3 regions of the Erwinia pyri genome follow, and region 1 is predicted to be linked to each of the others. Evidence: predicted binding sites of a transcription regulator. Region 1 holds the regulator's gene; each other region holds the start of a gene.

Region 1 (3,283 bases):
TGCGTTTTGATGACACTAACCCGGTCAAAGAAGATCTGGAGTTCGTGGAGTCTATCAAGCATGACGTGCAGTGGCTGGGCTTTGAGTGGACGGGCAACGTTCGCTACTCCTCTGACTATTTCGATCAGCTGCATCACTATGCGGTTGAGCTGATCAACAAGGGACTGGCCTATGTTGACGAGCTGAGCCCTGAGCAGATCCGTGAATATCGCGGCACCCTGACGGCGCCGGGGAAAAACAGTCCGTTCCGCGACCGTTCAGTGGAAGAGAACCTGGCGCTGTTTGACAAAATGCGCAACGGCGGCTTTGCTGAAGGCACCGCCTGCCTGCGTGCAAAGATCGATATGGCCTCCAGCTTTATCGTGATGCGCGATCCGGTTCTGTACCGTATTAAGTTTGCTGAGCATCATCAGACCGGCAGCAAGTGGTGCATCTATCCGATGTATGATTTCACCCACTGCATTTCCGATGCGCTGGAGGGGATCACCCACTCACTCTGTACGCTGGAGTTCCAGGATAACCGCCGTCTGTATGACTGGGTGCTGGACAACATCACCATTCCAACCCATCCGCGTCAGTACGAATTTTCTCGTCTGAATCTCGAATACGCCATCATGTCCAAGCGCAAGCTGAGCCTGCTGGTAACAGAGAAGATTGTGGAGGGATGGGACGATCCACGTATGCTGACCGTTTCCGGTCTGCGCCGTCGCGGCTACACGGCTGGTTCTATTCGCGAGTTCTGCCGCCGTATTGGCGTGACCAAACAGGACAACATCGTGGAGATGGCCTCGCTGGAGTCCTGTATTCGTGACGATCTGAACGAGAATGCCCCGCGCGCGATGGCGGTGATGGATCCGGTGAAGCTGGTGATTGAGAATCTGCCCGCTAATCACGAAGAGATCATCACCATGCCTAATCATCCGAACAAGCCGGAGATGGGAACGCGTGAAGTGCCGTTCAGCCGTGAGATTTATATCGATCGTGCTGACTTCCGCGAGGAAGCGAATAAGCAGTACAAGCGTCTGGTACTGGGGAAAGAGGTGCGCCTGCGTAACGCCTATGTGATCAAAGCGGAACGCGTGGCGAAGGATGAAGAGGGTAATATCACCTGCCTGTTCTGCACCTGCGATACAGAGACGTTGAGCAAAGATCCGGCCGATGGCCGTAAAGTGAAAGGCGTCATTCACTGGGTTTCTGCCGTTCATGCCTTACCGGCAGAGTTCCGCCTCTATGACCGTCTTTTCAGCGTGCCAAATCCGGGTGCGGCAGAAGATTTCCTGACCACTATCAACCCTGAATCTCTGGTTATTCGTCAGGGCTTTGTAGAGCCAGGCATGCAGCATGCGGAAGCCAGCAGCCCGTATCAGTTTGAGCGCGAAGGGTACTTCTGTGCTGACAGCCGATACTCCTCTGCCAGCAACCTGGTGTTTAACCGCACGGTTGGCCTGCGTGACACCTGGACAAAAGCGGGAGAGTAGCGCTTCCGGGTTTTCTGAAAGCAACGCAGCCTCAGGGCTGCGTTTTTTTTGCCATTCAGTATGGTGCAGAGGAGTGTTTCAGAGGGTAAACGCTTCAGCTGTGAAGGGATCACTCAGCGCATTTGTGTCGGCAGTTCTGCTCCTTCAGGCAAAAAAAAGCCGGTGATTTTCACCGGCTTTCTTCAGGAATGCAGATTATTTGTCGTGCAGCGTTTCATCTTCGCGGCAGTCGCCAGTAGAACAGTGACCATAAAGGTACAAGCTGTGGTTACTGAGCTTAATACCATGACGCGTGGCGATATCACGCTGGCGAGCCTCGATCGATTCATCTCTGAATTCGATCACTTTGCCGCAGTCCAGGCAGATAAGGTGGTCGTGATGATGCTGCTGAGTCAGTTCAAAAACGGATTTGCCGCCTTCGAAATTGTGGCGGGTAACGATCCCCGCATCATCAAACTGGTTCAGCACGCGGTAGACCGTTGCCAGACCAATTTCTTCGCCCATATCAATCAGGCGTTTGTACAAATCTTCCGCACTGACATGATGGCCTTCAGGTTCCTGAAGCACTTCCAGAATTTTCAGTCGGGGAAGCGTGACTTTCAGGCCGGCCTTCTTTAATGCGGTGTTATTGTCAGTCATGCGGATATTGTCCTGTTACTTTGCTTGTCACTGTGCGGCTGAAAAGCCCTGAACATCGGTCGACGCAAAACGCCTCATTATAGTACTCACGCTTCGAAATGAACACCTCGGGCGTTGCGAATCTGTAAAGGGAGGTAATGATGATGTCTTTACGTCCGGAAAGCTGGCGCTGGGTTTACATTTCGCTTTGCCGTGCCTTTAAGAAAAAGCCACGAAGTAAGCGGGGTGACCGATGGCGATATTCTACAGTTTTGCAGATGAAAGTTACAAAATTGTGCCTATTACTTCTATAGGAAAAGTCAGAGGCCTGATGTGAGTTACCTCCCACATCAGCCCCTTCTCCTTAAGCTTGCAGAATTTCCTGCAGCTGGAGCTCATCGTAAATTTGTTTCACCCATTTTTCAGTACGTTCGCGGGTCAGTTCCGGTTGACGATCTTCATCAATAGCCAGGCCCAGGAAATGCGTATCATCAGCAAGCCCTTTGGACGCTTCAAAATGATAACCTTCAGTTGGCCAGTGACCCACGATAACGGCGCCTTTCGGTTCGATGATATCGCGAATGGTGCCCATCGCGTCGCAGAAATACTCCGCGTAATCTTCCTGATCGCCACAGCCAAAAAGCGCAACCAGTTTGCCATTGAAATCGATCTCTTCCAGGGTAGGGAAGAAGTCATCCCAGTCGCACTGGGCTTCGCCGTAGTACCAGGTAGGGATACCCAGCAACAGGATATCAAAGGCTTCAAGGTCTTCTTTGCTGCTTTTAGCGATATCATGAACCTCAGCCACCTCGTTGCCGAGCTGCTTCTGGATCATTTTTGCAATATTTTCCGTATTGCCCGTATCGCTGCCAAAGAAAATGCCTACGAGTGCCATGCGCTTAATAACCTCTTGAAACTAAAATTTAGGGTAACGACTTTACTGCAGTTAACGGCAATGATAGCAGACAGCACAAGGGGGATAAATGAGTAATCCGCCTGCTTTTGTCGCTTTGTGCTTCAGCAGCAAGAGGTTGAAGAGCCGGTTCTGCCGCTTTTCAACGCTTCTGACTGGCTAACATCGCCATGACCATCTCTTCTATCAGTTCGCCGCGGCTGATATTTCGCTGCTCGGCAAGCTGGTTCAGGGCATCCACGGCGTCGCTGTTCATTTTCAGCTCCACACGCTT
Region 2 (3,283 bases), 1.4 Mb from region 1:
TTTTCATTGTCTGCCCACTGTTTGCCGATGTAACGCACGCCAGCGCCCACGCTGATGCCCCAGTCGAACTGGTATTTCGCCCAAGCCGACGCCATGGAGTTTGGCGTTACGTAAGGGGTGTGGCCATCGTTACCATCCACAGAGTCCTTGAAGCGAACATGGCTCAGAGTGTAGTTAGCGAGAGTGCTCAGGCGTGGCGTGATCTGGTTATGCGCTTCCAGCTCAATACCCTGCGAATGCACTTTTCCAGCAGGTTCATAGTAAGAACCTACCACTACCCGGTTGCCAACATCTTTCTGCGTCAGATCATAGAGGGCAACGGAGTAGAGATCGGATGTGCCGTTCGGCTGATATTTTACCCCCGCCTCATACTGCTCTGAAGTGGTTGGCTTCAGCAGATTATCATTTGCATCGGAGAGTGACTGCGGCGTAATGGCCTGGCTGTAGCTGGCGTAAGGCGAGATGCCATTATCAAAGGCGTAGAGCAGGGCGGCACGGCCACTGATGTGATCATCCTGGCGGCGATGCTTAGTGCTGGTGGACCAGGTTTCGTTTTCCGAGACAATGCGATCGTAACGGCCGGAGAGATCCAGGTGCCATTTCTGCCAGATCATCTCATCCTGCAGATAGACGCCGGTCTGGTAATAACGGCGCTGAGAATTAACAAAGTCGTAGTTCTGACGGCTGCCCACCGCCTCCCCTGTTACGGCATTAAGCTGATTTGCCACGTCGCTGGCATCGCTTAAATCATTTTTGTACTGGTGGTATTCGCCGCCCAGCACCACTTTATGCTCGACTTCGCCTGTAGCGAAATCCGCCTCCAACTGGTTATCAATAGCAAAGGCATCCAGCGAGGAACGTGAGCCGGAATAGTAACGGTTTAACAGATCCGGATTTTTGCTGTCCCAGCCTATTTGATAAACCTGATCCAAATCGACGTCAGAGTGGGAATAGCTGGCATTGGAACGGAACGCCCAGGTGTCATTGAAACGATGCGAGAATTCATAGCTGTAAATCTGTTCATTACGCTTGAACTGATCCAGCGAGCTGTCACCATCGTAGAAACCATTACTGAGCTTACGACCATTATGTTCCGTGATGCTGCCATCGCCCGGCACGGCACCGTGATAGCCGCCTGAGGGATCTTTTTGCAGATAAGCGCGCAGCAGCAATGAAGTATCTTCATCCGGCTGCCAGAGCAGAGAAGGGGAAATAGCATACTTCTCTTCGCGAGTGTGATCGTACTGCGTGTCGCTGTTGCGGGTGATGCCCGTCAGGCGAAACGCCCATTGATCGTTAATAGCATTGGTGTAATCAAAGGCGGCGCTGTTAGTGGCATTAGTCCCGGTCGAGGCGCGGAAATGGCCTTCCTGCTTAAACTGCGGGCGCTTAGACGTTTCCATTACCAGACCGCCGGGCACGGTCTGCCCATACAGGGCAGAAGAGGGGCCTTTGATCACATCGATACGTTCCAGGAACCAGGGATCCACCTGCAACACGTTATAGCTGCCCGGGTCGCTCATCAGTCGCAACCCGTCCAGGAAGACGTTATCCACATCGCCGCCGTGGAAGCCCCGCAGGGATACGGTGTCATAACGAGTCGCTGCACCCGCGAAGTTAGTAAATGCGCCAGCGGTATAGTTGAGCGCTTGGTTAACGTTCATCGCACCCTGATCTTCCATCTGCTGGCGGGTCACAACGGAAACAGACTGGGCAGTGGTGATCAGGGGGCGATCCGTTTTTGTCGCGCCCGTAGAGGTCTTAGCCGTATAACCCTCTGTTGGCGAAGAGGCCGTTTCAGCAGGTTGAGCGGTGACCACCAGTGTCTCTGCCGCAAAGGTAAAAGCCGGTGCAGTCAGCGCAATCGAGCACAGCAAAGCAGAACGCTTTAAGCTAAAAGCCATTCTCATTGTCAATTCCCTTACAAAGTGCGAAGTAAGAACCGTCATCGCGGCCAGAGAGAGCGAGCGCACTTAACGGTAATATAAAGATGTATGATAATCTCAATGAGAATTATTATCTTTTCGTTAAAGCGTTTCAAGCATTGATTTTGCTTATATTTTCCCCTGCTAAAATCAGGGGAATTAGCTTTCTAAGCTGAGTGGACCTGCCAGAGAGGGGGAACAGGGCAGAAGAGAAGGTAATCAGAGCTTGAGTATTACTGAGGTCGATAAACGGGGAAGGTCAGGAAGCGTGGCGGCCCGTGGCAAAAAACAGGGCCGCCAGAAAGCAGATTATTGACCGGAAGCGATATCACCTACGTTATTACAGGTTTTATTTTTCGGACAGTAGAGATCCATCAGCTTGAGCGTAACGCCGTTGGTCCAGCCAAAACCATCCTGCAGCGGATATTCGCCGCCACCGCCGCCTCCCAGCCCTTTGCCTTCCACAACATATTTTTCAACCAGCTTATGCTCCTTATCATAGGTGGTCTGAACATTTTTCAGGAAGCGCATGCCGATATCCTTCGCCAGCGTCTGCTTACCGTAATTGTTCAGCCCCTGCACTGCCGCCCACTGCAGCGGAGCCCAGCCGTTTGGTGCATCCCACTGCTGGCCATTATTAACGTTGGTGGTGACCAGCCCTCCTTCCTTAACAAGCTGCGCCTGCACCGCCGACGCGGTACGGGTGGCTTTCTCTTGGGTTGCGGCCTGCAGGTAAAGAGGGAAGAGCGCAGCGGCCGTCAGCTGAGGACGGACTGAGCCTTTTTTCCAGTCATAATCCGCATACCAGCCCTGTTTATCATCCCAGAGATAACGGTTGATCGCCGCCTGACGCGTTTCCGCCAGCTGGCTGAAGTGTTCAGCCGCCTGGTCGTTTTTCGCGACTTTATTAGCCCGCGCCAGCGTCTTCTCCAGATGGAACATCAGCGCGTTCAGATCGACCGGGACGATGCGGGTAGTGTGAATAGTGGAAAGGTCGCCTGGCTTATCAAACCAGCGGGAACTGAAGTCCCAGCCGGAGGCGGCGCCAGAGCGTAAATCCCGGTACAGCTCCGCTTTATTGCGGTTTTCGGCTTTCCCGGCGGTGGCTATATCATCCATATAGGATTCCGTTCTCGGGACGTCACGGGCATCCCAGTAACGGTTCAGCAAGGTACCATCTTTGAGTTTCACCACGCGTTTACTGGCTTCACCAGCCTTCACGCTGTCGGCATCAGCCATCCAGTAGTCATACTCTTTCTGCAGCTGCGGCAGATATTTAGTGTAAACGCTGTCGCCCTGATGCTGAGCCAGCAAATCGACCATCATGCTGAAGAAGGGAGGTTGAGAGCGACTGAGAT
Region 3 (3,283 bases), 1.8 Mb from region 1:
CACGTCAGCGAAAATATCAACGTTAATGCTCTGACCTACGGTGAACTCTGCGCCTTCAGCGGTACGGAATTCCCACAGACCACGGCCAGCTTCAACGCCAGCTTTAGCAAAATGGCCTGCTTCAGGCTTAGTGACACGGTTAGCTTTTTTAGCACCGGCAGTTACCTGGATAGCAGTGTAGCCGTCGTTTTCCAGGCTCTTAACCTGAGTTACGCGGTTTGCTTCAATTTCAATCACGGTTACTGGGATAGAAACGCCATCTTCAGTGAAGATACGAGTCATGCCCACTTTTTTACCGACTAAACCAATCATTGTTTCAACCTCTCAATCGCTCAATGACCTGATTAACCCAGGCTGATCTGCACGTCTACACCTGCAGCCAGATCCAGACGCATCAGAGCATCAACCGTTTTTTCAGTTGGCTCAACGATGTCAACCAGACGCTTGTGAGTACGAATTTCGTACTGATCGCGCGCATCTTTATTGACGTGCGGGGAGATCAGAACGGTAAAACGCTCTTTGCGGGTCGGCAGCGGGATGGGACCACGTACCTGCGCACCAGTGCGCTTGGCAGTCTCAACGATTTCCGCAGTTGATTGATCAATCAGACGATGATCAAACGCTTTAAGACGGATACGGATTCTTTGGTTCTGCATGAGACCAGAGCTCCAATTATTTATAAACGAAAAGATTACTACTCATACCCATTACGATTGATGGGTGAGTGTAATCGTCTGCACATAACTCCCCTATCGGGAGTATTGTCAGGTGAGCAGATTGCTCGCCTGCGGTTCAGATTGAACCGGGCCGTCATTTCTGACAAGCCCGCGCATTATACGTGCCTGAGCACATAAAGCAACCTGTTTATCGGAGGTGCTGAAGAAGGCGGATGGGAAACAGGAGGTATCAGTCAGGTTCAGAAACAGTAACGCCGCTGAAGTCTCTGTTTCAGCGGCGTAAATTTATACAACTGCATCTTTCTGTCCTGTATTACTCTTCTACTTTAATTTGTGACTGCAGATAATTCTGTATGCCAATTTTGCTTATCAGGTCGAGTTCCGTTTCCAGAAAATCGATATGATGCTCTTCATCTTCCAGAATGGTAATCATCATATCCCGGCTGACATAATCGTGGACTTTGTCTGCATGGGCGATCGCTTCCCGGAGATCCCTTGCCCCCTCCAGTTCAAGCTGCAAATCTGACTTCAGCATCTCTTCCACATCTTCCCCGATACGCAGCCTGCCAAGATCCTGCAAATTGGGAATGCCTTCAAGAAAAAGGATGCGTTCTATATATTTGTCCGCATGCTTCATCTCATCGATAGACTCATGGTATTCGATATCGTTTAAGCGTATCAGCCCCCAATTTTTGAACATCCGCGCGTGCAGGAAATACTGATTAACAGCAACTAACTCATTTCCAAGCAATTTGTTGAGATGACTGATGATTTTTATATCGCCCTTCATTTTGTTTCCTCCGCTTCCAGTTAAGTAGATCGTAGATGCGGATTGAAGGAAGTCAAAAAAGCATGACAAATTGCAGGGAGATTATCAGGCAATCTCTTTGTATTGCGGGACGTGCTGTAGCTCATGGTCCATTATTTCACGCGCGGCGCGGATGCATTTGCCGCACTGCTTGCCAACCGGGACCAGTTGACGAAGATGCTGTATCGATTTGGGCTGGTAACGGCGAACCACTTCACGAATTGTTTTATCACTGACGGCATTACACAAGCAGACGTACATTTTGCTACTCCAGTACATTTTCTGATCTTAGTGTAAATGCGAATCGTTTTTATTACAATGCCAGCTTCCGCAATCGGGCTGAATTGCGGGCATAAAAAAAGAGCACCGAAGTGCTCTTTTTATTTGCTATGACGGAGACCTGCCCCGCCATTTCAAATTATCTCAATTAAGCGATAACTTTAGCAACAACGCCCGCACCAACAGTACGGCCGCCTTCACGGATTGCGAAACGCAGACCGTCATCCATCGCGATTGGGTGGATCAGGGTAACAACCATTTTGATGTTGTCACCAGGCATTACCATCTCAACGCCTTCTGGCAGTTCGATGGTACCGGTCACGTCAGTAGTACGGAAGTAGAACTGAGGACGGTAGCCTTTGAAGAACGGAGTATGACGGCCGCCTTCATCTTTAGACAGAATATAAACTTCTGACTCGAACTTGGTGTGTGGCTTGATGGTGCCTGGCTTAGCCAGAACCTGGCCACGCTGGATATCTTCACGCTTGATACCACGCAGCAGAACACCACAGTTCTCGCCTGCACGACCTTCGTCCAGCAGCTTACGGAACATTTCAACGCCGGTACAGGTTGATTTCACGGTATCTTTGATACCAACGATCTCAACTTCTTCACCGACTTTAACGATACCGCGCTCTACACGACCGGTAACAACAGTACCACGGCCGGAGATAGAGAAGACGTCTTCGATAGGCAGCAGGAATGGCTTGTCGATTGCGCGCTCTGGTTCCGGGATGTAGTTATCCAGGTGGCCAGCCAGCTCAATGATTTTAGCTTCCCACTCAGCATCGCCTTCCAGCGCTTTCAGAGCAGAACCGTGAACGATTGGCGTGTCGTCGCCTGGGAAGTCGTACTGTGACAGCAGGTCACGTACTTCCATTTCTACCAGTTCCAGCAGCTCTTCATCATCAACCATGTCGCACTTGTTCAGGAACACGATGATGTAAGGAACGCCAACCTGGCGACCCAGCAGGATGTGCTCACGGGTCTGAGGCATTGGGCCGTCAGTTGCAGCAACAACCAGAATTGCACCGTCCATCTGCGCAGCACCGGTGATCATGTTTTTCACATAGTCGGCGTGGCCTGGGCAGTCAACGTGCGCATAGTGGCGAGACGGGGTGTCATATTCAACGTGTGAAGTGTTGATGGTGATACCACGTGCTTTTTCTTCTGGTGCGTTATCGATCTGGTCGAATGCACGAGCAGAACCGCCGTAGGTTTTAGCCAGAACGGTGGTGATAGCTGCAGTCAGGGTAGTTTTACCGTGGTCAACGTGTCCGATGGTACCAACGTTGACGTGCGGTTTGTTACGTTCAAATTTCTCTTTAGCCACGACAATATTCCTTACTTTAATGCTCTCACCCTTTGGTGAGAGCATAGGATCAATATTTTAAAACTGTAGCTTATTTGCTACGAGCTTCAATAACGGCCTGAGCGACGTTATTCGGCGCATCATCATACTTCAGGAACTCCATGGAGTATGAAGCACGGCCTTTAGTCAGAGAACGCAACTGAGTCG

The links. Region 1 encodes Fur, which represses iron uptake genes when iron is present. Its sites were predicted from a motif close to ATAATAATGAGAACNACTATCAA; they were not measured.
Region 2: the regulator Fur is predicted to act here: its motif matches at 2,001-2,023, upstream of Q3V30_RS08525 (TonB-dependent siderophore receptor).
Region 3: the regulator Fur is predicted to act here: its motif matches at 1,783-1,805, upstream of bfd (bacterioferritin-associated ferredoxin).

What each region holds. Positions count from the first base shown of each region.
Region 1 covers NZ_CP132353.1:3,204,262-3,207,544, reverse strand. The annotation lists gene glnS (glutamine--tRNA ligase) at 1-1,478, shown strand, start outside; gene fur (ferric iron uptake transcriptional regulator) at 1,674-2,117, opposite strand; gene fldA (flavodoxin FldA) at 2,461-2,991, opposite strand; gene ybfE (LexA regulated protein) at 3,152-3,283, opposite strand, start outside.
Region 2 covers NZ_CP132353.1:1,827,041-1,830,323, forward strand. The annotation lists gene Q3V30_RS08525 (TonB-dependent siderophore receptor) at 1-1,910, opposite strand, end outside; gene treA (alpha,alpha-trehalase TreA) at 2,235-3,283, opposite strand, start outside.
Region 3 covers NZ_CP132353.1:431,924-435,206, reverse strand. The annotation lists gene rplC (50S ribosomal protein L3) at 1-312, opposite strand, end outside; gene rpsJ (30S ribosomal protein S10) at 345-656, opposite strand; gene bfr (bacterioferritin) at 991-1,467, opposite strand; gene bfd (bacterioferritin-associated ferredoxin) at 1,552-1,746, opposite strand; gene tuf (elongation factor Tu) at 1,913-3,097, opposite strand; gene fusA (elongation factor G) at 3,168-3,283, opposite strand, start outside.